Regions from separate parts of the Lysobacter sp. DMC97 genome, predicted to be linked through region 1. Evidence: predicted binding sites of a transcription regulator. Region 1 holds the regulator's gene; each other region holds the start of a gene.

Region 1 (9,865 bases):
AGCGGTGGCGCCGGAGCGCGTGCTGATCGACGGCGACCGCCTGGAACTGCTGCGGCCGCTACGACTGGATCCGAAGGAGGCGCGGCGCCGTCGCGCCGTCGCCGGGAAGTGACGCGCCGGCTCAGCGGCGGCGGCGCTGCTTCTTCTTGTCGTCCTTGGCCAGGTTCGGGCCGAACTGGCGGCGGGCGTTGAGGGCGAGCTCGTCGTCCTGTTCCGGGAAGTAGTCGCCGTCCCAGCGGACGACCGCGTCGTTCTCGAAGTAGACGGTGAAATTCTTGATCTGGGTGGTGCCGCGGCGGTCGATGCGCTGCGTCGAGGTGTAGTCCCAGCGGCTCGCGTTGAAGGGGTCCTGCACCGACGGGGTGCCCAGCAGCGTCTGCACGTCCTGCTTGCTCATGCCGACCTGGAGCTGGTCGACCGCACGCTTTTCGATGAGGTTGCCCTGATAGATCGGCTGCTTGTAGAAGATGCCGCAACCGGTGGTCGCGAGCGCGACGGTCAGCATCAGCAGGGGCAGGCGGAGCGGGAGACGGTGCGGAATGGGCATGGGACGGCCGGCAGCGGAGGGGTGTCGCGGGCGTCGATGATACACTGTGCCTCGGCGCCGCCGGCAGTCGGGTCGGCGACCGTCGTTCATCGCGGATTGGATGCCGCCGTCTCCGCCGACCTCCCCCCCGGAAGCAGCGATGGAAACCAGAGATCTCCGCAAACTCGGCCTCAAGGTCACCCACCCGCGCATGCGGATCCTCGAGATGCTGGAGCAGGCCCAGCCGAGGCACATGGCGGCCGAAGACATCTACCGACGGCTGGTGGAGGACGGCGACGAGATCGGGCTGGCGACGGTCTACCGCGTGCTGACCCAGTTCGAGGCCGCCGGCCTCGTGCTCAAGCACAACTTCGAGGGCGGCCACGCCGTCTACGAACTCGACCGCGGCGACCACCACGACCACATGGTCGACGTGGACACCGGCAAGGTCATCGAATTCGAGAGCGCCGAGATCGAGGCGATCCAGCAGCGCATCGCCGCCGAGCACGGCTACGAGATCCAGGCCCACGCGCTGGTGCTGTACGTCCGCAAGAAAAAGTAGGGCGGGCCTTGGCCCGCCATTGCGGGATTCCCGTCTGCAACCCGCCTGACCGAAGCCGCTTCCGGTCGAAGCCGCTTCGATCATCGTTCGACGCGACCGGGACGGCCGCGATGTCGGGCCAAGGCCCGACCTACCCCGCGCTTTCCAGCAGCCGCTTCGCCGCGGCGCGCGCTTCCTTCGTGACTTCGACGCCACCCAGCATCCGCGCCAGTTCTTCCTGGCGGGCCTTCGCGTCGAGCTTCTGCACCGCGCTCTGGGTCATGCCGCCGGCGTCGGCCTTGCTCACGCGGTAGTGGGCGTGGCCCTGCGCCGCGACCTGCGGCTGGTGGGTCACGCACAGCACCTGCCGGCGGGCGCCGAGGGCGCGCAGCTTCTGGCCAACGATCTCGGCGACGGCGCCGCCGATGCCGGTGTCGACCTCGTCGAAGACCATCGTCGGCACGGTGTCGTGGCCCAGCGCCGCGACCTCGATCGCCAGCGACACCCGCGACAGCTCGCCGCCGGAGGCGACCTTGCGCAGCGGGCGCGGCGGCTGGCCGAGGTTGGCCGAGACCAGGAATTCGGCGCGCTCGGCGCCTTGCGGGTCAGGACGGCCGGCGTCGACGGCTTCCAGCGCCACTTCGAAGCGGCCACCGCCCATGCCGAGGTCGGCGATCAGCGTGGACACGGCGTTCGACAACGTGTCGGCGGCGCTGCGCCGGGCCGCGGTCAGGTCGGCGGCGGCGGTGCGCCAGCGTGCGGCGGCGGCGGCGATCTCGTCGTCCAGCGCGACGAGGCGGGCGCCGGCATTGCGCAGGCCGTCGAGGTCCTCGGCCAGCCGATCACGCAGCTCGAACAGCGCTTCCGCCGGTACCCGGTGCTTGCGCCCGAGCGCGTGCAGCCGGGCGAGCCGGTCCTCCAGCGCGGCGAAGCCGTCGGGGTCGAGGTCGAGGTCGTCGCGGATCCGCTGCAGCAGGCGCGTGGCCTCGTCGATCTGGATCGCGGCGGCGTCGAGCATGCCTTCCACTTCGGCCAGCCGCGGCTCGTCGTCGCGGGCGCGTGCGAGGTCGCCGCGCAGCGACTGCACGGTCTGCAGCAGGGACGGGGCGTCGTCGCCTTCCAGCCGCGCCAGCGCGCGTTCGCAGGTGTCGATCAGCCCGGCGGCGTTGGCGTGGCGGCGATGCTGGGCGAGGAGGTCGGCGATCGACGCCGGTTCCAGCGTCTCGCGGGCGAGTTCGGCGTGCTGGTGTTCGAGCAGCGCGATCCGGTCGGAGACGTCGCCGGTCTTCGACAGCGCGTCGCGCTCGCGCAGCAGCGTCGACCAGTCCGCGGCGGCAGCGGCCACCGCCGCCAGCGCCGGGCCATGGCGGCCGAAGGCGTCGAGCAGGGCGAGCTGGCGGGTGCGCGACAGCAACGCCTGGTGCTCGTGCTGGCCGTGGATCTCGACCAGCAGCCCGGCCAGTTCTCCCAGTTGGGTGAGGGTGGCCGGGCGGCCGTTGATCCAGGCGCGGGAGCCGCCGTCGGAGCGCAGCGTGCGGCGCAGCTGGCAGGTGTCGGCGTCGTCCAGTTCCTGTTCGCGCAGCCAGGCGGTGGCTTCCGGGTGGTCGGCGAGGTCGAATTCGGCGCTCAGTTCGGCGCGTTCGGCGCCGTGGCGCACCACGCCACTGTCGGCGCGCAGGCCGGAGAGGAAGCCGAGGGCGTCGACCAGCAGCGACTTGCCGGCGCCGGTTTCGCCGGAAATGACGGTCATGCCGGGGCCGAATTCGAGTTCGGCGGCTGCGACGACGGCGAAATCACGAAGGGCGAGATGGGTCAGCATGGGCGCGCATTGTGCCTCATGGCGTCTCATCTCCGGAGACCGGCGCCGGCCTTGCCGCCCCTTGCGCGGGCCGGCGGCTGCGCCTATACCGTTGCGCATGAACCGACCCGCCGACGCCGGCTTCGACCCGGGCAGCCTCGATCCCCGCGCGCGGCTGCTGCTGCGCACGCTGATCGCGCGCTACATCCGCGACGGCGAACCGGTGGGCTCGCAGACCTTGGCCCGCCACGCGGGCCTGGACGTCAGCGCGGCGACCATCCGCAACATCCTGGCCGAGCTGGAGGACGTGGGCCTGCTGGCCGCGCCGCACACCTCGGCCGGGCGGGTGCCAACGGCGCAGGGCTACCGGGTCTTCGTCGACAGCCTGCTGCAGATCGACCCGCTGGGCGAACCCGAACTGGCCCGCCTGCGCGGCGAACTGGCGCCCGGCAGCGGCACCCAGCGCCTGCTCGGCAGCGCGTCCGAGCTGGTGTCGGCGATGACCCATTTCGTCGGCGTGGTCAGCGTGCCCAAGCGCGAGCAGTTCGCCTTCAAGCACGTCGATTTCGTGCCGCTGGACGCGCAGCGCGTGCTGGCGATCCTGGTGTTCGCCGACAACGACGTGCAGAACCGCATCCTGCCCACCCGCCGCGCCTACGACCCGGGCGAGCTGGAGCGGATCGCCAACTACCTCAACCAGCACTACGCCGGCCGGCCGCTGGCCGAGGCGCGCGCGCTGCTGGTCGCCGAGCTGCGCAACGCCCGGCGCGAGATGGAAACCCTGATGACCCAGGCGCTGGAGCTGGCCGACCAGGCGCTCGCCAGCGACGCCGAGGACATGCTGGTGGCCGGGCAGACCCGGCTGATCGGCGTGCAGGACCTCTCCGACCTCGACCGCCTGCGCGAACTGTTCGAGGCCTTCGCCAGCAAGCGCGAGATCCTGCAGTTGCTCGAACGCACCCTGCGTGCGCCGGGGGTGCGGATCTTCATCGGCGAGGAGACCGGCATGGCGCCGCTGGACGGCGTGTCGCTGGTGACCGCGCCCTACGGGGTCGGCGGGCGCACGCTGGGCGTGCTGGGGGCGATCGGTCCCACCCGGATGGCCTACGACCGCGTCATCCCGGTGGTGCAGGCCGCGGCCAACGCGCTCACGCAGGCGCTGGGGTCCGAGGGCGACCGTTGAGCCCGCGGAGCTGCCGCAGGCGATTCCTGAACGCGGGCACTTGATTCCGGAAGGGCCGGCCCCATCCCTCGGCCGTCGGCGGATTGCCCGCCCCCAGCCCCGGAAACCAGATGACCCAGACCCCGACGCCACAGGACCCGATGTCACAGGACGCTTCGATGGCGGACGCCGCCGATCACGCGACCCCGGATGCGGTCATCGAAGCGCTGCACGCCGAGCTCGAACAACTGCGCGCCGACATGCTGCGCGAGCGCGCCGATCTGGAAAACCAGCGCAAGCGCATGGCGCGCGAGGTCGAGAACGCCCGCAAGTTCGCCAACGAGCGGCTGCTCGGCGACCTGCTGCCGCTGTTCGACAGCCTGGAGGCCGGTCTGGCCGCGGCGCCCGAGGGCGACCCGGTGCGCGCCGGCATGGAGCTGACCCTGCGCCAGCTCGAACGCATCGCCCAGGCCAACGGGCTGGTTGCGGTGGCCCCGGCGGCCGGCGACGGCTTCAATCCCGAGCACCACCAGGCCATGAGTCTGGTCGACGTCCCCGGCGTCGCCCCCGGCGCGGTCGCGCAGACCTGCCAGAAGGGCTACCTGCTCAACGAGCGCCTGCTGCGGCCGGCGCTGGTCATGGTCGCGAAGCAGGACTGACGCGACCCGCGCGGGCGCGGCGCCGATGAACGGCCGCCGCGCCTGCAGAGATTCACGGCGGCCGGCGCTTGAAACCCCGGCGCGGCCATCCCACATACGGCACATCGGCGGCGCGGCCGCCTCCCATCTCCGAGGAACCACATCATGGGCAAGATCATCGGCATCGATCTGGGCACGACCAATTCGTGCGTCGCGATCATGGAAGGCGGCAAGGCCAAGGTCATCGAGAACAGCGAGGGCGACCGCACCACGCCGTCGATCATCGCCTACACCAAGGACGGCGAAGTGCTGGCCGGCGCCAGCGCCAAGCGCCAGGCCGTGACCAACCCGAAGAACACCTTCTACGCCGTGAAGCGCCTGATCGGCCGCAAGTTCGGCGACGCCGAGGTCAAGAAGGACCTCGACCTGGTGCCGTACGCGATCATCGAGCACTCGAACGGCGACGCGTGGGTCGGCACCAGCGACGGCAAGAAGATGGCGCCGCCGGAAATCTCCGCGCGCGTGCTGGAGAAGATGAAGAAGACCGCCGAGGACTATCTGGGCGAGAAGGTCACCGAGGCCGTCATCACGGTGCCCGCGTACTTCAACGACAGCCAGCGCCAGGCGACCAAGGACGCCGGCCGCATCGCCGGTCTCGACGTCAAGCGCATCATCAACGAGCCGACCGCGGCCGCGCTGGCCTACGGCCTCGACAAGGGCGACGGCAAGGACCGCAAGATCGTGGTGTACGACCTCGGCGGCGGCACCTTCGACGTGTCGATCATCGAGATCGCGAACGTCGACGGCGAGAAGCAGTTCGAGGTGCTGGCCACCAACGGTGACACGTTCCTCGGCGGCGAGGACTTCGACAAGCGCATCATCGATTTCCTGGTCGAGGAGTTCCAGAAGGAGCAGGGCATCGACCTGCGCAAGGATCCGCTGGCCCTGCAGCGTCTGAAGGACGCCGCCGAGCGCGCGAAGATCGAGCTGTCGTCGTCGCAGCAGACCGAGGTCAACCTGCCGTACGTGACCGCCGACGCCTCGGGTCCGAAGCACCTCAACATCAAGCTCACCCGCGCCAAGCTCGAAGCGCTGGTCGAGGACCTGATCCGCAAGTCGATCGAGCCCTGCCGCATCGCGCTGAACGACGCCGGCCTGCGCGCCGCCGAGATCAGCGAGGTGATCCTGGTCGGTGGCCAGACCCGCATGCCGAAGGTGCAGGCGGCGGTGGCCGAGTTCTTCGGCAAGGAGCCGCGCAAGGACGTCAATCCGGACGAGGCGGTCGCCATCGGCGCCGCGATCCAGGGCGGCGTGCTGGCCGGCGACGTGAAGGACGTGCTGCTGCTCGACGTCACCCCGCTGAGCCTGGGCATCGAGACCCTGGGCGGCGTGATGACCAAGATCATCGAGAAGAACACGACCATCCCGACCAAGGCCTCGCAGACGTTCTCCACCGCCGACGACAACCAGTCGGCCGTGACCGTGCACGTGCTGCAGGGCGAGCGCGAACAGGCCCGCTTCAACAAGTCGCTGGCGCGCTTCGACCTGTCCGGCATCGACGCCGCCCCGCGCGGCACGCCGCAGATCGAGGTGTCGTTCGACATCGACGCCAACGGCATCCTGCACGTGTCGGCGAAGGACAAGAAGACCGGCAAGGAGCAGAAGGTCGAGATCAAGGCCGGCTCGGGCCTGTCGGACGACGAGATCCAGCGGATGGTGCAGGACGCGGAAGCGCACCGCGAGGAGGACAAGAAGTTCCACGAGCTGGTGCAGGCCCGCAACCACGCCGACGGCCTGATCCACACCGTCCGCAGCGCGATCAAGGACCACGGCGACAAGGTCCCGGGCGAGGCCATCGGCCGCGCCGAGGGCGCCATCGCCGAACTCGAGACCGCGATGAAGGGCGACGACAAGGGCCAGATCGAGGCCAAGAGCCGCGCGCTGGAAGAAGCCGCGCAGTCGCTGCAGGCGGCCGCCGGTGCCGGCCAGCAGGCGGCGGGCGAGGCGGGTCCGGGTCCCTCGGCCTCGTCGCGCAACGACGATGTGGTCGACGCCGAGTTCACCGAGGTGAAGGACGACAAGTAAGCGATGACGGCCGGCCCCGGAGGCGACTCCGGGGCCGGTTCGCGTCCGGCGGATGGTATCGTCGCCGGCCATGAGCGCCCGCGACGGGCCGGTGCGGATCAGCCCGCGTCCGGGCCGCCGCGGGTTTCGCGTGCAGTGCAGACCGCCGTTCGACGGCGCCGGGGACGGGATGGGGAAGGGCAGGCTCGAAGCGTTCAGCGATGGCGTGATCGCGATCATCCTCACCATCATGGTGCTGGAGATGAAGGTGCCGCACGGGGCCGAATGGCGCGACCTGGGCGCGCTGTGGCCGGTGTTCCTCAGCTACGTGCTGAGTTTCGCCAACGTCGGCATCTACTGGAGCAACCACCACCATTTCCTGCACGCCGCGCACCGGGTCGATGGCCGGGCGCTGTGGGCCAACCTGCACCTGCTGTTCTGGATGTCGCTGGTGCCGTTCACCACCGGCTGGATGGGCGAGAACCACTTCGCGCCGATTCCGACCGCGGTCTACGCCTTCAACCTGTTCATGTGCGCCGCGTCGTGGCGGCCGATGCAGTCGAGCCTGATCCGCGCCAACGGTGGCGAGCGCTCGGAACTGGCGAAGGCGATCGGCGACGACTTGAAAGGCAAGGCCTCGCTGGCCATGTATGGACTGGCGATCCCGGCCGCGTTCTGGCAGCCGTGGGCCGCGGGCGTGCTGATCGTCGCCGTCGCCCTGATGTGGCTCGCGCCCGATCCCCGGATCGAGCGCCGGCTGGCCGACTGAAGTTTCCCCGCTGAAGTTTTCCTGGGAGCGCCCGCCGGGCGTTCCCCGATCGTGACAGGTAACGCATGAGCAAACGCGACTACTACGAAGTCCTCGGCGTGGCGAAGACCGCCAGCGAAGAGGAACTGAAGAAGGCCTACCGCCGCCTCGCGATGAAGCACCATCCGGACCGCAATCCGGACGATGCCGGCGCCGAGGCCGCGTTCAAGGAGGCCAAGGAAGCCTACGAGGTGCTGTCCGACGCCAACAAGCGTCGCGCCTACGACGCCCACGGCCACGCCGCGTTCGAGCACGGCATGGGCGGCGGTGGTGGCGGGCAGGCCGGCTACGCCGACATCAACGACATCTTCGGCGACATCTTCGGCAACATCTTCGGCGGCGGTGCCGGCGGCGCGCGCGGACCGCGCCGCGGCGCGGACGTCGGCGTGATCGTCGAACTCGACCTGGAAGAAGCCGTCGCCGGCCTCGACAAGCGCATCGAAGTGCCGACGATGGCGGCCTGCAAGCCCTGCAACGGCAGCGGCTCCGAGGACGGCAAGGTCGAGACCTGCGGCACCTGCCAGGGTCGCGGCCAGGTGCGTTTCCAGCGCGGCATCTTCTCGATGCAGCAGCCGTGCCCGACCTGCGGCGGCCGCGGCCAGAAGCTCAGCAATCCCTGCAAGGCCTGCCATGGCGCCGGCCGCGTGGAAGAGGAAAAAGTCCTGTCGGTGAAGATCCCGGCCGGCGTGGACAACGGCGACCGCATCCGCCTGGCGGGCGAGGGCGAGGCCGGCCCGGCCGGCGCGCCGGCGGGCGACCTGTACGTCGAGATCCGCGTCCGCGAACACGACATCTTCCAGCGCGACGGGGACGACCTGCACTGCGAGGTGCCGATCCGGTTCTCGCAGGCGGCACTGGGCGACGTCATCCGCGTGCCGACGCTGGGCGGCGAGGCCGAGATCCGCGTGCCGGCCGAGACCCAGACCGGTCGCGTGTTCCGCCTGCGCGAGAAGGGCGTGAAGTCCGTGCGCAGCCGCGGCACCGGCGATCTGTACTGCCGCGTGGTGGTCGAAACCCCGGTGAACCTCACCACGCAGCAGCGCGAGCTGCTGCAGCAGTTCGAGGCCACCTTCAGCGGCGAAGGCGCCCGCCGCCACTCGCCGCGCTCCAGCACCTTCATCGACGGCGTGAAGAGCTTCTGGGAGCGGATGACGTCCTGACCGGCGTTCGGCCGATGGCCCGGGGTGAGCCGGCAACGACTTCTCGCGTGGCCGTCACCGCGCTCCGGCGCCGGCCGCGCTCCGACGGAATGCGTTGACAGGACAGGACGGCGGGCGGAGGCTCGCCGCGGACGGCACATGGTGTGCCGCCACGCGCGCCGCCCGGCGCGCGATCGCCCGCTCACGGGCGACCTTCCCCGACAGGCCGGCATCGCCGGTGGACAGGATGTCGCCCGGGATCAAGGAGGTTCCATGTCGATCCATTCCCGTTCCGCGCGCCGTCTCGCACTGGCGTCTGCCGTGGTCGCCGCGTTGCTCGCCACCCCGGTCTTCGCCGCCGGCCGTGCGCACATCGACCCCGCCAGCCAGTATGACCCCGCCGACGGCTTCATCGTCGGCTACCGCAGCGCCGGCTTCCTCAAGGCCGATCCCGCCTCGCGCCAGCGCGCCCTCGACGCCGCCGCGACCGCCACCTTCGGCCGCGTGTCGGCGCCCGGCCTGCGCCGCGCCCGCACGCTGTCCGGCGGCGGCGAGCTGGTCGCCTTCGACCGCCGCCTCGCTCGCGCCGACGCCGAACGCCTGATGCGCCGGCTCGCGCTCGATCCCGAGGTCGCCTACGTCGAGCCCAACATCCGCCTGCACGCCGACCTCACCCCGAACGACACCTATTTCTCGCTGCAGACCAACTTCAGCAGCACCGGCGAGAACACCTACGCCACCCAGGCCTGGGACACCGGCTACCGCGGCCAGGGCAAGATCATCGCGGTCGTCGACACCGGCCTCACCAGCCACCCGGACCTCGCCGCCAACGTGCTCGCGGGCGGCTACGACTTCATCAGCAACGCCGCGATCGCCAACGACGGCGGCGGCCGCGACGCCGACCCCTCCGACCCGGGCGACTGGGTGACGGCCGGGTACTGCTACGCCGGCTCGCCGGCGTCGAATTCCAGCTGGCACGGCACCCACGTCGCCGGCACCGCGGCGGCGGTCACCAACAATGGCGTCGGTGTCGCCGGCATGGCCTTCAGCGCGAAGATCCTGCCGGTGCGCGTGCTCGGCCGCTGCGGCGGCACGCTCGCCGACATCGCCGATGCGGTGACGTGGGCCTCGGGCGGCAGCGTCGCCGGCGTGCCCGCGGTCGGCGCGAACAAGGCGAACGTGATCAACC
Region 2 (9,865 bases), on a different contig from region 1:
CGCCCGCGGCGAAGGCGCTGTTCGAGCGGATCTCGAAGCACGACCTCGTGAAGGTCGTGGCGTTCGCGGGTTCCCGCGCCGAGGCCGAACGCCAGCTCAGGGACAACGAGATCCAGCACCTGATCGCGTTCCCGGCGGGATCGACCGATGCGACGGACCTGCGCCTCGTCAGCAATTCCCTGGAGGAGAACCGGGTCGCGGCGCTCGCGCTCGCCGGCATCTTCCAGTCCGCCGCCGGCAAGGCCGGTGCCGGCACGGACGCCCCGCGGCTGCGACTGGAGGCGACCGAGGTGAGCAAGCGGTCGTCCTACCTCGCGGTCATCCTGCCCGGCATCATCGCGATGACGCTGCTGGTCATCGGACTGAGCGGCTTCGGTGGCGTGCTGATCGAAGAGGAAGCGCTGGGCCTGTACCGCAACCTGAAGACCATCGATGCTTCCCCGGTGCCGTTCTTCGTGGGCCTGTTCATGTCGCGGATGCTGGTGGCCTACAGCGTGGCCATCGGCATGTTCCTGATCAGCGTCCTGCTGCTCGGGGTGCCGATGGACATCAACTTCCCGCTGCTGCTGGTGGTCGTCACCCTCGGCTGCAGCCTGTTCCTCGCGCTCGGGCTGCTCCTGTTCCTGTTCACCCGGACCGTCATGGCCTTCAACGGCGTGGTCAGCGTGGTCCAGATCCCGCTGGTGCTGCTGGGCGGCGTGTTCTTCTCGATCAGCGCCTTCCCCGCATGGCTGCGCCCGCTCGCCGAATACTCGCCGATGGCGCCGTTCACGTCGGCGATGCGCGACCTGATGTTCGGCGGCGTGGGCTTCCACAACGTGCAGACGCTGTTCCCGTCGCTGGCGATCATGGCCGGCTGGCTGGTGGTGGCGCTGGCGCTCACCCGATGGAAGTTCCGCTGGTGAGCACCGCGGCGCGCGCAGGGAAGCACGTTCGCGAGGCGGCATCCGGCGATCGGCACCAGACGATAACAGGGGCACGACATGCATCACCCCGCGAAGGCGCCCTCGCCGGTGCCGTCCGCGGTGATCGCATCACCAGGAAGGTCTCGAGGCGATGAGTAAACGTACATTTCTGCTCGGCATGTCCCTGCTCGCGGTCGGGCTGGCCGTCGGCATGCGGATCGGGGCAAGAGGCGAGAGCACCGCGCCGACGCAGGCCGGGCGCGACGCCTCGATGCTGGCCGTCAGCGTGGTCCGCGCCGAGCGCAGGTCCGTCCCGGACATCGTCCGCGTCGTCGGCCAGACCCGCAGCCGCGAGGACGTGACAGTGATGCCCGAACTCTCCGGCCTGCGCGTCCTGCGCATCGAGGCCGAGGCCGGCGACTACGTCCGCGCCGGGCAGACGCTGGCGGTGCTCGACGGCCGCAGCCTCGGCATCGAGCGCGATGGCCTGCGTTCCGAGTACGACCGCACCCGCGGCGAATTCGAACGCGCGCGGGCGCTGGTCTCGTCGCAGCTGGTCAGCCGCGAATTCTTCAAGCAGAAGCAGGCCGCCTACGAGCAGGCGCGCGCCGGCTACGAGAACGCCAGCCTCAGCGTGCAGCGGACGCAGGTGGTCGCACCGGCGGCCGGGCTCATCTATCGGCGCAACGCGACCATCGGCGGGCTGACCGATGGCACCCAGGCCCTGTTCGAGATCGCGAAGGACGGCGACGTCGAAATGGTGGCCAGCGTTCCGGAAGCCTTCGTCGGCCGCCTGTCGGTGGGCATGCAGGCGAAGGTCGCCATCGCCGGTCGACGCGACGCGATCACCGGCGAGATCCGCCTGATCTCGCCGAATGTCGATGCCGCCAGCCGCGCCGCGGATGTCCGCATCCGCCTGCACGGCGGCGGGACGCTGCCGGTCGGCGCCTTCGGCCAGGCCAGCATCGACGTGGCGCACGTGGAAGGCTGGGCGCTGCCGCGCTCGGCGCTCCAGCAGGACAGCGCGGGCAGCTACGTCTGGCGCGTCGACGGCAACGGCGTGGTGTCGCGGCAGGCGGTCACGCCGACCATGCAGACCGAAGACACGGTCATCGTCCGGGAAACGCTGGGCGGCGCCGAGATCGTCGCCAGGGCCGGGCCGTTCCTGCGCGAGAAGGATCGGGTCAAGGTCGTCCGGACCCGCGCCTGATGCGCACCCGCCGCCGTCATCGCGCCGGGTCCGCGCCGCGCGCCCGTGGCGGCGGCGACACCTTCCAGCGCGTCCACCTCTGAAGACCGCTTCCCGAAGGGTCTTCTGTCGATAGGGATTATCACGGTCATGGCTTTCAGCTTTTCCACCTGGTCGATCCGCAATCCGGTGCCCCCGCTGCTGCTGTTCGCGCTGCTGGCGGTGATGGGCCTGTTCGCGTACGCGCGCCTGCCGGTCACCGCGATGCCGGCGATCGTGACCTCCGATGTCGACGTGGTGGTGCTGCAGCCCGGCGCGACCCCTGCGGAGCTGGAAACGGAGACCACGCGCCGCATCGAGGATGCCGTGGCGTCGCTGCCCGGCGTGCGCAAGGTGTCCTCGTCGATCACCGAAGGGCAGTCGTCGACCCGTGTCGAGTTCGATCTCGGCGTGAACGTGGACAGGGCGATGAACGACGTACGCAATGCCGTCGCCGCGATCCGCCAGAACCTGCCGGCGACCGTGCGGGAGCCGATCGTGCAGCGCGCCGACGACACCGGCCGCCCGGTCGGCATCTACATCGTCGAGGCGCCGGAAATGCCGGTGCCCGAGCTGAGCTGGTTCGTCGACGACACCGTGGCGCGCACGTTGAAGTCGATCACCGGCGTTTCGCGCGTGGACCGCAGCGGCGGTGCCGACCAGGAAATCGCGATCGAACTCGATCCCGTCCGCCTTGCGTCCCTGGGCATCACCGCGGCCGACGTCAGCCACCAGCTGTCCGCCACCAACATCAACTACCCGGGCGGGCGATTGACCCTCGGTGGCACCGAATACGCCCTGCGCACGATCGGTCGCGCAGCGACGCTGGAACAACTGGCGCAGAGCCGCGTCGCGGTCGCCGGCGGGCGCGAGGTGCGCCTGTCGGACCTGGGCACGGTCTCGTTCGGCGAATCGGACATGCGCAGCATCACCCGCGTCGATGGCCGGCCGGCGATCTCGTTCAAGGTCTTCAAGGAACAGGGCTTCAGCGAGGTCGAGATCGCCCGCGCGGTGAGGGAGAAGCTCGACGCGCTCACCGCGAAGCACGGGGTCAAGTTCACGCTCGGCTATTCGGAAGTGGAGTTCGTCGAGACCTCCTACCGCTCGACCCTGTTCAATTTCCTGGAAGGCGCGGTGCTCACGGTGCTGGTCGTGTTCCTGTTCCTCCGCGACTGGCGCACCACCGCGATGGCGGCGGTGGCGATCCCGCTGTCGGTGATCCCGACGTTCCTCGCCATGCAGTGGTTCGGGTTCACCCTGAACTTCGTCAGCCTGCTGTCGATCACCCTGGTGACCGGCGTGCTGGTGGACGACGCCATCGTCGAGATCGAGAACATCCACCGGCACATGCGGCAGGGCAAGTCCGCCTACCAGGCCGCGATCGAGGCCGCCGACGAGATCGGCCTGTCGGTGATCGCGACGACGCTGGTGATCTGCGCGGTGTTCGTGCCGGTGAGTTTCATGGAGGGCCTGCCCGGCCTGTTCTTCCGCCAGTTCGGACTGACCGTCGCGGTGGCGGCGTTCTTCTCGCTGCTGGTCGCCCGGCTGCTGACGCCGATGATGGCCTCGCGCCTGCTGCGCGAACCGCGCCATGTCGAGCCGGCGGAGTCGCCGGCGCTGGTGCACTACCTGCGCATCGTCGAATGGACCTTGAAGCATCGCGTCAAGACGATGTGCGTGGTGCTGCTGTGCCTGCTGCTGTCGTTCGGACTGGTGCCCCTGCTGCCGACCGGCTTCATGCCCTACGACGACTATTCGCTCACCAGCGCCACGCTGGAGATGCCCCGCGGCAGCACGATCGAGCAGACCGACGCAGCGACGCAGAAGGTGGCGGCAATCCTCAAGCGGCACCCGGAGGTCGAATACGTGGTCACCACCGTCGGCGAGACCAACGGGGCGATCAACCAGGCCCGGATCTACGCCAAGCTGGTGCCACCCCGGGATCGCGCGCTCAGCGAACGCGAGTTCAGCCGGAAGGTGTACGCCGAAGTGGCCGGCATGCCCGACGTGCGCATCGGCTTCGACAGTTTCACCGGACAGAAGGACGTGTCGATCGCGCTGGTCAGCGAGGACCCGGCAGCGCTCTCGCGTGCCGCCGACACGCTCAAGCAGCAGATGCGCGGCATCGCCGGACTCACCGGCGTCGACAGCAACGAGGGCCAGAAGCAGCCGGAGGTGGTCGTCACGATGGATCTGGTGAAGGCCGCGGAATTCGGCATCACCACCCAGCAGGTCGGCGAGGCAATCAGCGTCTCCACCATCGGCGACGATCTCCCGCGGCTGTCCAGGCTGAATCTGCTCGACCGCGAAATCCCCGTGCGCGTGCGCATCCCGCGGGAGTTCGGCCAGGACCTCGGTACCCTGCAGAACCTGAAGCTGCGCACCGCCGCAGGCGACACGGTGCCGCTGTCGTCGGTCGCCCGGCTGTCTTTCGCGCAGGGACCGGTGGCGATCGAGCGCTACCAGCGGCAACGCCGGATCAACGTCGAGGCCAATCTCGACGGCATCGCCCTGGGCACGGCGCTGGAGCGCATCGAGGCCTTGCCGGCCATGAAGGCGTTGCCGAGCGGCGTGCAGGTGCTCAACACCGGTGACGCCGAATTCATGCAGGACCTGATGATGGGCTTCCTGCGTGCACTGGGCGCGGGTCTGCTGATGGTCTACGGCATCCAGGTGCTGCTCTACCGCGACTGGCTGCAGCCGCTGGCGCGCATGATGGCGCTGCCGCTCTCGGTCGGCGGCGCGTTCCTGCTGCTGTTCGTGACCGGCATGGAGCTGAGCATGCCGGCGCTGCTGGGCATGCTGATGCTGATGGGCATCGCGGACAAGAATTCGATCCTGCTGGTCGACGCCATGCTCGAACAGACCCGCAGCGGCGTGCCGCGGCAGACCGCGATCCTCGCCGCCTGCCGCCTCCGCGCCCGCCCGATCGTCATGACCTCGATGGCGATGACCGCCGGCATGCTGCCGATCGCGGCGGGCGTCTCGCTCGATTCGGCCTTCCGCGGGCCGATGGCGATCGCCGTGATCGGCGGGCTGCTGTCTTCGACGGTGCTGAGCCTGGTCTTCGTGCCCGTGCTGTTCAGCTACGTGGACGACTTCGAGCACTGGCTCGCCGCGAAGCTGCGCCGGGAACCCCACGCGCCGATCGAGGCACGGCAGGTGTCGTGACACCACGTTGCGGGCGGGCGCGCACCCGCACGCCCGTCCGCCCGATCAGGCCACCGCGGCCGCCGTGCCGTGCGAGACGATGCCGGCGAGCCACTGCTCGTGTTCGCCGGAGTCGCGGAACGCCGCGCTCATGGCGCCGATCTTCCCGGCGATGGCGGCATCATCGAGGCAGGCCCTGATCGCCTCCTGCAATTGCGGGACCTTGACGCGGGCGACGTCCACGCGCCTGCCGATGCCGTGGTGCACGACGCGCGCGGCATTCCCCGGCTGATCGAAGTTGCAGGGCGCCACGACCATCGGCACCCGGAACCAGATGCATTCCTTGACCGTGCCCAGGCCGCCGTTGGTGACCATCGCGCTGGCGCGCTCGAGCAGGTCGAGCTGCGGCAGGAACGGGAAAGCCATGACGTTCTCCGGCGGCGCACCGATCGAGTCCACCGACCGCCCCTTGCCGAGCGCGACGACGAAGAACAGGTCGGCGCAGCCGGAGGCCAGCTCGAACACCTTGCGCAGGAATTGCGTGGTCGTGCCGCCGTACTGGGCCGCGTGCGTGCCCAGCGACACCAGCACGATGCGCCGGCCCTGGTGGCGGCGTTCGAATTCGTCCCAGGGAAAGGACCAGTCCTTGCGCTCGAGATCGATGCAGGGGCCCGCATAGGTCCTGCCTTCGCGCGCTTCGGGGAAATCGAACGCGGAAGGGCACAGCACCACCTCCGTGTTCGTCCAGCGCATGCCGTATTCCCACAGGCTGCGCTGCATGCCGGCGCGGCGCGCGCTGTCCGCGATCTGCTGCCTGGCCCGGCGCAGCAGCGGTTTCGGCGGCTGCGGCAGACCGATGTACAGCAGGCGGATCATCACCGGGTTCAGCAGCTTCGGCAGCGCCTGCGCCCATGACAGCCGGATCGCGAGCTTGGCGAGCGCACCGCCTTCGCCGGGGATCGCACCGCTGTAACTGGGCGGGATGCGCTGCGAATGCGCACCGCTCAGCTCGGTGAGATAGACCTGGTACGGGATGCCGGAGGCCGCAATCAGCGGCACGATGAAATTGAACAGGCCGTCCACCAGCACCAGGTCGACGCCGTTCGCGCGGAGCATCGGCGCGAGCGCGTTGTCGGCGACGCCGTTCAGCGCTTCCCAGCGCCCGCGCTGCGCGAGCAGGCGCAGCAGCCCGCGGATGTGGCGGATCGTCGCGACCGCCCCGTCCGGGAAGGCATCGACATCGACCGTGCCCCTGACGATCTCCTCGGGATACAGCGAGACGTAGTCGAAGCCCTGGTTGCGGACGCGTTCCTCGAAATCCAGCGGCCCGTAGTAGGTGACCCGATGGCCGAGCGCCAGCAGTCGCTTGGTGATGTGGAAGGTGGGGACGTAGCCACCGTGTTCGGGCAGACAGAAAAATGCGATGTGCATGAGATCCTTCTCTCGACTTGCTGGTCCTGTGGGAACACCGCCGAAGCGCCTGTCTCGATCTCCGTCCTGCCTGCGGAAATTGCTGCCCACGCACATCCCGCATGGAGGCTGGCCCTATATACCCCTCCTGCATGACGGCGGGGAAGTGCAGAGTTCCGGCATCGACCGCCCGGGCCGTCGCAGCTTCGCGCACCGCCACGGGAGCCGGCCGATGGCGCACGATAGGCACGGCCGGACGGGCCGCCGTCCGGCAGCGACCTCCTCGTCCGCACCGGCACGCGACCCGGGCTGGCGGGACGGCCGCGGATGAACGCCGTTTGACCACACCGCCACGGCGGGCCTCGGATCCCCCCGTTCGGCACATGAGGCGCTTCCCGGGACCCGCTTACGCTCTCGGTCGCGACCATGCCTCTCCCTTCTCGACGGCACCCATCGGCCATTCGATGCCCGCCATCCCGCAGCCTGCAGACCTTGAATGCCGCCGGATGGCCCCCGATCTCCGGATTCCGCGTCTTCGGGGACACCACGAACGGAAAGACGGCCCCGTCGGACGCCCTTCCGTCCCATGAATGGAACACAGGGAACTCCCCGCGGCTTTAGCACTCCAAGGACCCGACTGCTAACATCCATGACCATGACCCAGACCAACGCCCCCACCGCCCTGATTCCCAACAGCCTGCCGGTCCCCGCGTTGAACGGCCTGAGCGCGCTCGGCTCGCTCGAGGCCTACGTCGGCGCCGTGCACCAGATCCCGGTGCTGTCGGCCGAGGACGAGCAGGCGCTCGCCCGCCGCTACCACGAACAGAACGACCTCGACGCCGCCCGCGAACTGGTGCTGTCGCACCTGCGCTTCGTGGTCCACGTCGCCCGCGGCTACAACGGCTACGGCCTGCAGCTCTCCGACCTGATCCAGGAAGGCAACATCGGCCTGATGAAGGCGGTGAAGCGCTTCGATCCCGCGATCGGCGTGCGCCTGGTGTCGTTCGCGGTGCACTGGATCCGCGCCGAGATGCACGAGTTCATCATCAAGAACTGGCGCATCGTGAAGGTCGCGACCACGAAGGCGCAGCGCAAGCTGTTCTTCAACCTGCGCCGCAGCAAGACCCGCCTGGGCTGGCTCAACGCCGAGGAAGTCCGCAACGTCGCCAAGGACCTCAACGTCTCCGAGCGCGAAGTGCTGGAGATGGAAGCGCGCCTGTCGGGCCGCGACATCGGCTTCGACGCCCCGGACGACGCGGACGACGACCACGCCCCGCCGGCGCCGTCGGCCTATCTCGTCGCCGAGGGCGAAGACCCCGCCCAGGCCTACGAAACCGCCGACAGCGAAGCCGACAAGCTCGAACTGCTGCGCGAAGGCCTTGCCCGCCTCGACGCCCGCTCGCGCGACATCGTCAAGCGCCGCTGGCTGGAGCCGGACAGCAAGGTCACGCTGCAGGAACTGGCCGACCAGTACGGCGTCTCCGCCGAACGCATCCGCCAGATCGAGGCCAACGCGCTGAAGAAGATGAAGGCGCTGTTCGCGGCCTGATCCGCAACGGCATCGCCGGCACCACATCGCGAAGACACGACGGCCCGGGCAACCGGGCCGTCGTCGTTTCCGGCCCCCGCCGGGTGGGCGACGTGATCCTCTCCGGCACCGGATTGCGCTGAAGGACATACGGGACGAATGCGGGCAGGCGCTCGCGGACCGTCCCGCGTCCGTGTCCGTGCGTGGCAGCGCGCTCCCTCGATGCGCTGCCGTCCGCCGGCCGCCGGACGGAAACGCCCTTCCTTCCATCGCGCACCCCAAGGAGTTTCGCCATGCGATCCACCCTGCTCTCCCTCGCCGCTTCCGCCGCGCTCGGCGCCTCGCTGCTGCTGCCCGCCCCGGCCGCGCACGCCGGCAACGTCACCAACGCCCAGCTCGGCTGCTACGTCGACACCTACGCCTACGACTACGCCGAGATCGGCGAGTGCTACGGCGTGTGGACGCCGTCGACCGCCAACAACCCGAGCGTCGCCGTGTTCCAGGTCGTCGGCTTGACCGCCGGCAGCTACACCTTCTATTGGACCGATCTCGCCACCGGCCAGACCGGCATCTGCGCCACCGGCAACATCAGCTGCCTGCGCACGATCCGCGTGGGCCAGAGCAAGAGCGTGATGGTCACCGTGGTCGACAACGCCACCGGCGCCAGCAAGACGGTGTCGGCGACGGCCTACTACGAGGACGGCTGGCACTGATCGCGGCACGTACCACCGCATGATTCGACGGCCCGGGCGACCGGGCCGTCGTCGTTGTGTCCGAACGCTGCGTTTGTGAGACCAATCGCATCCCGGCGACCGGCGGACGCGCATAGTCCGACGGCCTGCCACCGACGGCGGGCGCAGCCGTTCCACGACTACAACGGAGGTAGTTCATGAATCGCAGCACCTTCCTTTCCCTGCCCGCCGCAGCCCTGCTCGCGCTCGCATCGCTGGGGGCACCCGCTCCGGCGCACGCAGGCGATGTCTCCAACGCGCAACTGGGATGTTTCGTCGACACCAATGCCTGGGACTCCAGCACCATCGGCGAATGCACGAGTTTCTGGACGCCCTGGACCGCCAGCAATCCCAGCGTGGCGGTGTACGAGGTCTCGGGGCTGACCCCGGGCAGCTACACCTTCTACTGGACCGATCTGGGTCCGGGGCAGATCGGCACCTGTCCGACCACCGACAGCGCCTGCATCCGCCCGATCCGTGTCGGCTTCAGCCGGACGGTGCGCCTGGTCGTGGTCGACAACCAGACCGGCGCCAGCAAGGCATTGTTCTCCACCGCCTATTACGAGGACGGCTGGCGCTGATCGCGGCACGCACCCTCGCGCGATCCGGCGGCCCGGGCGACCGGGCCGCCGCGCCCGGCAGGTGACGCCGCCATCGCATCCGGACTAGGCTGCGAGCATTCACCCCGGAGGCGACATGGACGATCGGATGCGGATCGCGCTGTTGATCGATGCGGACAATGCGTCCGCCTCGACGCTCGAATACGTGCTCGGCGAGATCGCGAACCTCGGCGTGGCGAATGTCCGCCGCGCCTACGGCGACTGGGCCGTTGGCTCCCTGAAATCGTGGCGCGACGCGCTGCTGGACAACGCGATCCAGCCGATGCAGCAGATCGCGTACGCGAAGAAGGGCA
Region 3 (9,865 bases), on a different contig from region 1:
GAGCCGCCAGTCGTAGATCACGCTGAAGGCGAGGATGCGCGCGACGTAATCGCGGGTTTCCTTGTAACTGATGGTCTCGATCCAGAAGTCGGCGTCCATCCCCGGGCGCTGCGTCTGCCAGCGCGCCACCGGCGCCGGGCCGGCGTTGTAGGCGGCGATCGCGACGTAGGTCATGCCGTACTTGTCTTCCAGTTCGCGCAGGTAGGCGGTGCCCAGCGCGATGTTGAACTCCGGCTCGTACAGCGCCTCGCCGCCGCTCCACGGCAGACCGAGGCGGCGGGCGAGGCCCGCGCCGGTCGACGGCAGCACCTGCATCAGGCCGCGGGCGTCGGCACCGGAGCGCGCACGCGGATTGAACACGCTTTCGGCGCGGATCTCGGCGGCGACCCAGGTCGGATCGATGTTCTGCTTCGCCGCCTCGCGCCGGATCGCGGTGTCGTGGTGCAGCGGGAAGCGCAGCGTGTACAGCTGCGATTCCTCGGGATAACTCTTGCCGCCCACGTTGACCAGCCCGAACACGCCGCGGTCGAACCAGCCGTTGTCCTGGGCGATGCCGACGGCGATGCGGCGCTGCTCGGGCGTGAACCGCGACAGCGCATCCTTCCACTCGCGTTCGGCCCAGGCGGGGCGGTCGATGCGGTACAGCAGCATGGCGCGGATCATCGAAGGATCGTTGCCGACCGCGGTCTTCGCGGCGGGCGTGGTGGCCGGCGTCGACGGGCACAGCGCGTACGGCGCGCCGATGCGGTCGGCGGCGAGGAAGCCGTGGAATTCCGGCTTCATCGCCGCGTCGCGGTACAGCGCTTGGGCCGTGGTGCGGTCGCCGCCCATCTCCAGCAGCCGCGCCTCGAAATAGCGCCAGCGCGAATCGCGGCGCTGGGCGTCGGGCATCGCGCGGATCGCCGCCAGCGCCGACTTCCAGTCGGAGCGGGCCATGGCCTCGCGCGCCTGCCATTCGTGGAGTTTGTCGTCGTAGGCGACGTCGGGCACCGCGGCCAGCCGGCGTGCGGACTCGGGGCCGTACGAGGCCACCGTCCACAGCGCGGCCTGGTACAGCGCGCGGCCGCGCTCGGCGTCGTTCAGGCCCAGCGCTTCCGTGATCTTCGGCAGCCGCGCTTCCGCCGCCGCCGGGTTGGCCTTCGCCAGCTTCGCCAGCCCCTGCGAGGCGACCAGCCGGCTGCGTGCGGTCTTCGGCCAGCCCAGCGCACGGTCGTGGGGGGATTCGATGAAGGCGGCGTAGTCGTTCGCCAGCGCGAACTCGTCCGCGGGCAGGCCGCGGGCGGCGGCGCGCATCACGCCCGGCTGCCACTCGGCGGCGGCCTTCTCGATCCGTTCCCAGCGCAGGGCCGGGGTCAGCCCGCCGCGGGCGGCCAGCACCGCCATCGGGGCGTCGCAGCCGTCGGGCAGCGAGCGCCCGGTGCTGCGCCACAGCGCCTGGGCGTCGGCGGTCCAGTCGGCATCGGTCAGGCCCAGCGCCTGCCGGGCGTTCAGTTCGGCGCAGCGCAGGGCGGCGCTCTTGATCGATGGCGACCAGGCGGCGCGGAAGGCCGGCCAGTCCTCGCGCCGCGCCAGCGCCGCCAGCCACTCCTCGCGGAAGGCCTCGGCCGCGGGCTGGCCGGCGAAGCGGGTGAGGAAGGCCTGGCCGTCGGCCGCGGGCAGGGTGTCGAGGTCGCGACGGAGGCCGGCGTATTCGACCCAGCCGGCCAGGGCGTGGCCGGCGGGCAGGGGCGAGGCCGGGGTCTGGCCGCGCTCGGCGGCTTCGATGGCGGCCCGGGTGCGGGCCAGGGCGGGGGTGTCGTTCTGCGCGCGGCAGGCGGCGGGGGAAATCGCGATCAGCAGGGTCGCGAGCAGGGGCAGATGGGGGATGCGCATGCGGGGACTATAGCGAAGCGGGATGAACCATCGGCGGGTGCACGGGCCACGGTGACGGGTGCGACGGCCGGGTGGGCGGACGGGGCGGACCGACAGGATCCGGCCCCTGCCGGAGGTCCCGGGGCCCGCCGGCATCTTGCCCCGCCTTCACATTTTGTTTACAAAGCCGGGGTGCCGCTCCGGGAGGGGGCCCGGGCGGTGGCCGCTGCGACACTTTAGATATTCAATTTCAACGGAGAGAACCCATGAGCAAGCTGCGCCGTAATCGCCTGACGGCCGCTGTCCACCTGACGCTGCTCCTCGCACTGCCCGGCATCGCCGCGGCGCAGGACGCGCAGAGCGACAAGAGCACCCTCGACACCATCAGTGTCACCGGGTCCCGCATCAAGCAGACCAATGCCGTCACCGCCCAGCCGGTGTACGTCATGGACCGCGCCAAGATCGAAGAGACCGGCGTCGCCAGCGTCGGCGAGCTGCTCCAGCAGCTGACGGCCAGCGGCAAGGCCCTGAACGCCAAGTTCAACTCCTCGGGCAACTTCGGCTATCCGCCGGACGGCGGCGGCATCGGCGCCGGCTCGGCCCAGGTCGACCTGCGCAACCTCGGCTCGCAGCGCGTGCTGGTCCTGGTCGACGGCATCCGCTGGGTCAACGAATCCTCGGCCTCGGGCGTCAGCGGCAGCGCCGACCTCAACACCATCCCGCTGGCCATCATCGACCGCGTCGAAGTGCTGGAAGACGGCGCTTCCGCGATCTACGGCTCCGACGCCATTGCCGGCGTGGTGAACATCATCACCCGCAAGAACTTCAAGGGCGCCGAGCTGCACACCTACTACGGCGAATACAGCCGCGGCGGCGAGACCAAGGATGCGTCCTTCACCTTCGGCACCGGCGGCGACGGCTGGAACGCGGTCTTCGGCGCCAGCTACTACAAGCAGGACCGCATCAGCTCGGGCGACTGGGGCCAGTCCTCGTTCCCCGAACCGAACGCCGGCCTTGACGCGGGCAGCTCGGGCACCCCGCAGGGTCGCTTCGTGTTCTCCGACCCCTCGGGCAACTTCTACAGCATCACCCTCAACAACGGCACCACCGCCCCGGTGTTCGTCCCGGGCAACCCGAACGGCGGCACCTACCACCAGTTCACTGGTGCCGACCGCTTCAACTTCGCGCCGTTCAACCTGCTGCTGACGCCCAGCGAGCGCAAGGCCCTGTTCGCCAGCGCCACGATCGACCTCGGCGAGAACACCCGCCTGCACTTCAAGGGCCTGTTCAACAACCGCGAGTCGGCCAACCAGGCCGCGCCCGAGCCGATCTTCGTCGGTCCCGGCGCCGGCACCGGCGGCATCGCCGACACGATCTCGATCCCGGCGAACCATCCGTACAACCCGTTCGGCTTCGCCCTGGACGCGAACAGCAACTTCGTGTTCATCGGCCGTCGTCCGCTGGAAGTCGGGCCGCGCATCTTCACGCAGAACGTCGACACCTGGTACTTCAACGTCGGCCTCGACGGCCTGTTCGACATCGGCGACCGCAACTTCGGCTGGGATGCGAACTACGTCCACAGCCGCAACTCGGCGACGCAGCGCTTCACCAACGGCTACAACGTCGCCCACATCCGCACTGCGCTGGGCGATCCGGCGGTGTGCGCCGCGACCCCGGGCTGCGTGCCGCTGGACATCTTCGGTGGCCAGGCGCGTCCGTTCACCCGGCAGATGATCGACTACATCATCACCAACCAGCGCGACGCCAGCACCCAGGTGCTCGACTCGTTCTCGTTCAACATCACCGGTGACCTGTTCGCGATCGCCGACCGCAACGCCGGCTTCGCCGCCGGTGCCGAGTACCGCAAGTACAAGGGCGACTTCAATCCCGATCCGCTGCGCCAGACCGGCGAGTCGCAGGACTCGTTCGCTTCGCCGATCTCCGCCAGCTACGACGTGAAGGAAGTCTACGGCGAGTTCAACTTCCCGGTCCTCGCCACCCTCGACCTGACCGCCGCGATCCGCTGGTCCGACTATTCGACCTTCGGCAGCACCACCACCGGCAAGGTCGGTTTCCGCTGGCAGCCGATCGAGGACGTCGTGGTCCGCGGCACCTACTCGCAGGGCTTCCGCGCCCCGAACCTGGGCGAGCTGTACGGCCTGACCCAGTTCGGCGCCACCCTGACCGACCCCTGCGGCCCGACCGGCGCGCCCGTGGTCGACCGCACCAACGGCGTCTCGCCGGGCCTGGAAGCGGCGTGCGTCGCGGCGGGCGTGCCCGACAACTTCGAGCAGGCCAACACCCAGATCACCACCTTCACCGGCGGCAACCGCGACCTGGATCCGGAGAAGTCGGACAGCTGGACCGTGGGTGCGGTGTACAGCCCGGGCTGGGGTGAAGACCAGTCGTGGTCGCGCAAGCTTGACTTCGAAGTCGGCTACTACGACCACAAGATCGATGGCGCCATCCTGTCGGCCGACCTCCAGACCCTGCTCAACGCCTGCTACACCACCGGCAACGGCACGGATCCGAAGGTCTGCTCGCCGTTCACCCGCGGCAGCAGCGGCAACCTCAACCCGCCGAACAACTTCCTGCAGAACTTCGGCACGGTGAAGACCAGCGGCGCCGACCTCAAGGTCAACTGGCTGAGCCCGGAATGGGGCTTCGGCAGCCTGAGCGCCTCGCTGCAGTCGACCTGGATCCGCGAGTACAAGGCGGTCGACGGCGACGGCAACGTCAGCTCGCGTCGTGTCGGCATCGAAGTCGGCGACAGCGCGATCCCCGAGTGGCAGACCAACGCCCAGCTCGGCTGGCACAAGGGCAACTTCGACGTCGTCTACGGCCTGCGCTACATCGACTCGGTCGAGGAAGACTGCAACAGCGCGACGATCTCGGATGTCCCGAACTGCCTGAACGCCCGTGCGGTCAACAAGCTCGGCGCCGTGACCTACCACGACGTGCAGTTCTCGTGGAACAACGCGCTGTTCGACGGCCTGAAGCTGTCGGTGGGCGGCAACAACGTGTTCGGCAAGGAACCGCCGATCTGCGTGACCTGCTCGCTGAACGGCTACGACGCCGGCACGTATGACCTGCCGGGCGCCTTCTGGTACGTCAGCGCCGACTACCGGTTCTGATCGATCCGGTCGCGACAACCCGGTCCCGGCCTCGCGCCGGGGTCGGGACCGGACGAAGGGGCGGAGCGATCCGCCCCTTCTTCTTTGCCCGGCCCCCTTGAAAGCCGCCGGGCGCCCCCCATCTCCCGCCCGTCCCGGCAAGCCGGGCGCACTTTTGCCGCGGTTTTGGCAGTCTCGGGTCGAGAGTGCTAAGATCGCCGCCCTTTCCCAACCCAATCAACCACTTGCGAGGATCCGCATGAATCTCAAGCCGCTCTACGATCGCGTGATCGTCAAGCCGATCGAAGCCGAGGAAACCTCCATCGGCGGGATCATCATCCCCGACGCCGCCAAGGAAAAGCCCACCAAGGGCGAAGTCGTCGCCATTGGCGAGGGCAAGTTCATCGACGCCACCGGCGGCCTGCGTGCGCCGAAGGTCAAGGTCGGCGACAAGGTGATCTACGGCCAGTACTCGGGCTCGGCGTACAAGGCCGACGGCGTCGAATACAAGATCATCAAGGAAGACGACATCCTCGCGATCGTCGGCTGATGCGCGCGGGCGGGCGCATCGCCCCGCCGCACGCGTGCTGACGCATCGCTGTCGCAACGGCGGGCCAGGGCCCGCCCTACGAACACCACATTTTTCCGGAGTTTCAGACCATGGCTGCCAAAGACATCCGTTTCGGTGAAGACGCCCGCTCGCGCATGGTGCGCGGCGTGAACGTGCTCGCCAACGCCGTGAAGGCGACCCTCGGCCCGAAGGGCCGCAACGTCGTGCTCGAGAAGAGCTTCGGCGCCCCGACGATCACCAAGGACGGCGTGTCCGTCGCGAAGGAGATCGAGCTGGCCGACAAGTTCGAGAACATGGGCGCGCAGATGGTGAAGGAAGTCGCGTCCAAGACCTCCGACAACGCCGGCGACGGCACCACCACCGCGACCGTGCTGGCCCAGGCGCTGATCCGCGAAGGCATGAAGGCGGTCGCCGCCGGCATGAACCCGATGGACCTCAAGCGCGGCATCGACAAGGCGGTCACCACCGCCGTCGCCGAGCTGAAGGCCATGAGCAAGCCGACCGCCGACGACAAGGCGATCGCCCAGGTCGGCACGATCTCGGCCAACTCCGACGAATCGATCGGCAACATCATCGCCGACGCGATGAAGAAGGTCGGCAAGGAAGGCGTGATCACGGTCGAGGAAGGCTCGGGCCTGGACAATGAACTCGACGTCGTCGAGGGCATGCAGTTCGACCGCGGCTACCTGTCGCCGTACTTCGTCAACAACCAGCAGTCGATGGCCGCCGAGCTGGACGACCCGTACATCCTGCTGCACGACAAGAAGATCTCGAACGTCCGCGACCTGCTGCCCGTCCTCGAGGGCGTGGCCAAGGCCGGCAAGCCGCTGCTGATCGTGGCGGAAGAAGTCGAGGGCGAAGCCCTGGCGACGCTGGTGGTCAACACCATCCGCGGCATCGTCAAGGTCTGCGCCGTGAAGGCCCCGGGCTTCGGCGACCGCCGCAAGGCGATGCTGGAAGACATGGCCATCCTCACCGGCGGCACCGTGATCTCCGAGGAAGTCGGCCTGTCGCTGGAGAAGGCCACGATCAAGGATCTCGGCCGCGCGAAGAAGGTGCAGGTCTCGAAGGAGAACAGCACGATCATCGACGGCGCCGGCGACACCTCGGCGATCGAGGCCCGCATCAAGCAGATCAAGGCCCAGATCGAGGAGACCTCGTCCGACTACGACCGCGAGAAGCTGCAGGAGCGCGTCGCCAAGCTCGCCGGCGGCGTGGCCGTGATCAAGGTCGGCGCCTCGACCGAGATCGAGATGAAGGAAAAGAAGGCCCGCGTCGAAGACGCCCTGCACGCCACCCGTGCGGCCGTCGAGGAAGGCATCGTCCCGGGCGGCGGCGTCGCGCTGATCCGCGCCAAGACCGCGGTCGAAGGCCTGAAGGGCATCAACGAAGACCAGAACCACGGCATCCAGATCGCCCTGCGCGCGATGGAAGCCCCGCTGCGCGAGATCGTCACCAACGCCGGCGAAGAGCCCTCGGTCATCGTCAACAAGGTGAAGGAAGGCACGGGCAACTTCGGCTACAACGCGGCCACCGGCGAATTCGTCGACATGGTCGAGGCCGGCATCCTGGATCCGACCAAGGTCACCCGCACCGCGCTGCAGAACGCGGCTTCGATCGCCGGTCTGATGATCACGACCGAAGCGATGGTCGCCGATGCGCCGAAGAAGGACGAGCCGGCCCCGGGCGGCATGGGCGGCGGCATGGGCGGCATGGGCGGCATGGATTTCTGATCCGCGTCCCGCAGTCCCCGCGACACGAAAAACCCCGCGAGCGATCGCGGGGTTTTTCTTTGGCCGGCCGCCGGATGACGGCGGTCAGTGGCGGATCGTCAGTGGCAGGTCGTGTAGCAGGAAATCGCGCCGAAGGCGTAGTCGTCGGCGGCCTCGGTCCATTCGTCGCCGCAGGCACCGAGTTGCGAGTTGTGGTCGCGATTGCAGACGTCGTGGTCGAGGCAGTCCTGGTACCACGCGCCGAGGCCGTCGCCCACGCCGCAGCCCGCGCCGCAGCGGCCCGCGCACGAGCTCGCGCCGCAGCCGTAGGCGACGGTCTTGCTGGTGTAGCCGTGTGTGGGACAGAAGTCGTGCGAGGACGAGCGGTAATACACTTTGCCGTTGAGGCAGACGTCCGCGATGCTGTGCAGGTTGGTGAAGCTGCCGCCGCTCTGCTCGTTGCACGAGGCCTTCTGCGGCGGGCTGTCCAGGCGCGGCAGGTCGCCGTTCGGATTGGCGTTCGCGAGCGTGGCGCCGGGCAGCAGCGGCTTGGCGTCGCTGCGGCGGATCGTCCACGTCTGCTTCAGGCGATGGCCCAGCGGCACTTCGGAATACATCTCCGACAACCGCCACAGCAGGTCGAGCGACTTCGGCGTGCTCTTGGCCGAGCCCTGCATCAGCAGGCTGCGGCCGAGTTCGGTCTGGAAGGTGCGCAGCACGGCACGGTCGCTGGCATCGATCACGACGCCGGCCTCGGTGCTCACCACCAGCGTGCCGGCGGCGTAGTCGATCTCGTGGTCGATCACCGCGCCGTTGATTTCCAGCCTCGCCTGCACGCGATCGGGTGCGGCGCCGGCCGCGGTGCGCTTGCCGGCGGTGGACAGGCTGCGCGTGGTGAACGTCATCGCGCCGGAGGGCGTGACGAGCTGGCCGGTGATGTCGTCGCCCAGGGCCTTGGCGATCTTCAGCTGGCCCGGCTGGACCAGGTCTTCGGCGGCGTTGGCGTCCTGCCCGGACGCGGTTTCGGCGGCGGGACGCGCGGCGTGCGCGGTGCCGAGGGACAGCAGGCCGGCGCAGACGACGGCCGCCAGCCGGGATTTCAGGGTGCGATGCATCAGGAACCACTCCTTGGAAACGGGATGAAAGACGCGGCGTCCGCAGGCCGGCGCCTCCCCGGGCGATCCGGACCGTCCCGACGCAGCGGATGGATGGCCGGACATGTCGACCGGCATTCCCAGTATGCGCATCCCTGAACCCGACGGAAGCCACAGGGCCTTCGTCCGCAGGCCATTCCCGGCCCCGTTCGCGGCCGATCCCGGACGGCTTAAATGTACCGCCGGGTTCTTTTTTGCACCGCAGCGTGCTTTGTCCTAACGCATCCTTCACGATGCGCCGGCATCCCGACGTGGGGGAGGGAGCAGGCCCGCTACCGGTTCGACCGGGGCGGGCTTTTTTATTGCGCGCATCGCGCAGGTGCCTCGCCCGGTCGCGCATCGCGCCGGGATGCCAGAATCCGCGGATGACTCCAGCGCGTCCCGTCGATCCGCCCGATGCCCCGTCCGATGCCGTGCTCGATCGCGCCCTCGCGCGGCTGTGCGCGATCGTGCCCGCGCTGGCCGATGATGCAGACGCCGCGGCGCGCGTGCGCCGGCTCGCGCAGGCCAGCGATTTCGCGGTCGATGTCTGCCTGCGCCAGCCCGCGCTGCTGCCCGCGCTGCTGGCCGACGACGGTGCGTCGCCGCTGCCGGCGCTAATGCTTTCGGCCGACCATCGCGCCGAATGGCCCGCCTTGCTGCGGCGCCATCGCCACGCCGCCTCGGTGCGCCTGATCTGGCGCGACGTGCACGGCCTCGACACGCTCGACGACACGCTCGCCGGCACCAGCGCGCTGGCCGACACTTGCCTGCAGGTCGCGCTCGAAGCGCTCGAAACCGAATTCGCACAGCGCTTCGGTGTCGTGCGCGATGCCGACGGCGCGCCGGTGCGGCTGGTGGTGTTCGCGCTGGGCAAACTCGGCGGAGGCGAACTGAACTTCAGTTCCGACGTCGACCTGGTCTACGCCTACGCCCGCAACGGCGAGAGCGACGGCACGCGCGCACTGGCGGCCGAGGATTACTTCGCACGCCTCGGCCAGCAGCTCGCGAAGCTGCTCGACGAAACGACGGCGGACGGGTTCTGCCATCGCGTCGACCTGCGCCTGCGGCCGTTCGGCAACGCCGGGCGCATCGCGCTGAGCTTCGCGGCGATGGAGCAGTACTTCCAGCGCGAAGGCCGCGACTGGGAGCGCTACGCCTGGCAGAAGGCGCGGCCGGTGGCCGGCGATCTCGATGCGGGCGAACGCTTCCTCGACGCCTTGCGGCCGTTCGTCTACCGGCGCTATCTCGACTACGGCGCGCTCGACGGCCTGCGCGAGATGAAGGCGAGCATCGCCGCCGAAGTCGCGCGCCGCGACATGGCCGACGACATCAAGCGCGGCCCGGGCGGCATCCGCGAGGTCGAATTCCTCGCGCAGGCGCTGCAGTTGATCCGCGGCGGCCGCGAGGCGGCCTTGCGCGAGCGTCGCCTGCAGCCGGCGCTGCGCGCGCTGCGCGACGCCGGCCACCTGACCGCCGACACCT

What was found. Region 1 encodes HrcA, which represses chaperone genes, less so after heat shock. Its sites were predicted from a motif close to TTNGCACTCNNNNNNNNNGAGTGCNAA; they were not measured.
Region 2: the regulator HrcA is predicted to act here: its motif matches at 7,311-7,337, upstream of rpoH (RNA polymerase sigma factor RpoH).
Region 3: the regulator HrcA is predicted to act here: its motif matches at 5,151-5,177, upstream of ACT53Q_RS07875 (co-chaperone GroES).

Annotation. Positions count from the first base shown of each region.
Region 1 is NZ_JBQUZR010000001.1:242,995-252,859, reverse strand. It holds gene ACT53Q_RS00685 (RnfH family protein) at 1-112, shown strand, start outside; gene ACT53Q_RS00680 (outer membrane protein assembly factor BamE) at 122-547, opposite strand; gene fur (ferric iron uptake transcriptional regulator) at 687-1,088, shown strand; gene recN (DNA repair protein RecN) at 1,219-2,886, opposite strand; gene hrcA (heat-inducible transcriptional repressor HrcA) at 2,984-4,048, shown strand; gene grpE (nucleotide exchange factor GrpE) at 4,159-4,686, shown strand; gene dnaK (molecular chaperone DnaK) at 4,828-6,750, shown strand; gene ACT53Q_RS00650 (TMEM175 family protein) at 6,920-7,498, shown strand; gene dnaJ (molecular chaperone DnaJ) at 7,564-8,697, shown strand; gene ACT53Q_RS00640 (S8 family peptidase) at 8,950-9,865, shown strand, end outside.
Region 2 is NZ_JBQUZR010000006.1:76,988-86,852, reverse strand. It holds gene ACT53Q_RS13995 (ABC transporter permease) at 1-905, shown strand, start outside; gene ACT53Q_RS13990 (efflux RND transporter periplasmic adaptor subunit) at 1,057-2,115, shown strand; gene ACT53Q_RS13985 (efflux RND transporter permease subunit) at 2,245-5,304, shown strand; gene ACT53Q_RS13980 (nucleotide disphospho-sugar-binding domain-containing protein) at 5,350-6,714, opposite strand; gene rpoH (RNA polymerase sigma factor RpoH) at 7,349-8,242, shown strand; gene ACT53Q_RS13970 (hypothetical protein) at 8,515-8,934, shown strand; gene ACT53Q_RS13965 (hypothetical protein) at 9,111-9,533, shown strand; gene ACT53Q_RS13960 (NYN domain-containing protein) at 9,649-9,865, shown strand, end outside.
Region 3 is NZ_JBQUZR010000003.1:363,935-373,799, forward strand. It holds gene ACT53Q_RS07865 (lytic transglycosylase domain-containing protein) at 1-1,866, opposite strand, end outside; gene ACT53Q_RS07870 (TonB-dependent receptor plug domain-containing protein) at 2,118-4,985, shown strand; gene ACT53Q_RS07875 (co-chaperone GroES) at 5,224-5,514, shown strand; gene groL (chaperonin GroEL) at 5,625-7,268, shown strand; gene ACT53Q_RS07885 (DUF8213 domain-containing protein) at 7,367-8,362, opposite strand; gene glnE (bifunctional [glutamate--ammonia ligase]-adenylyl-L-tyrosine phosphorylase/[glutamate--ammonia-ligase] adenylyltransferase) at 8,767-9,865, shown strand, end outside.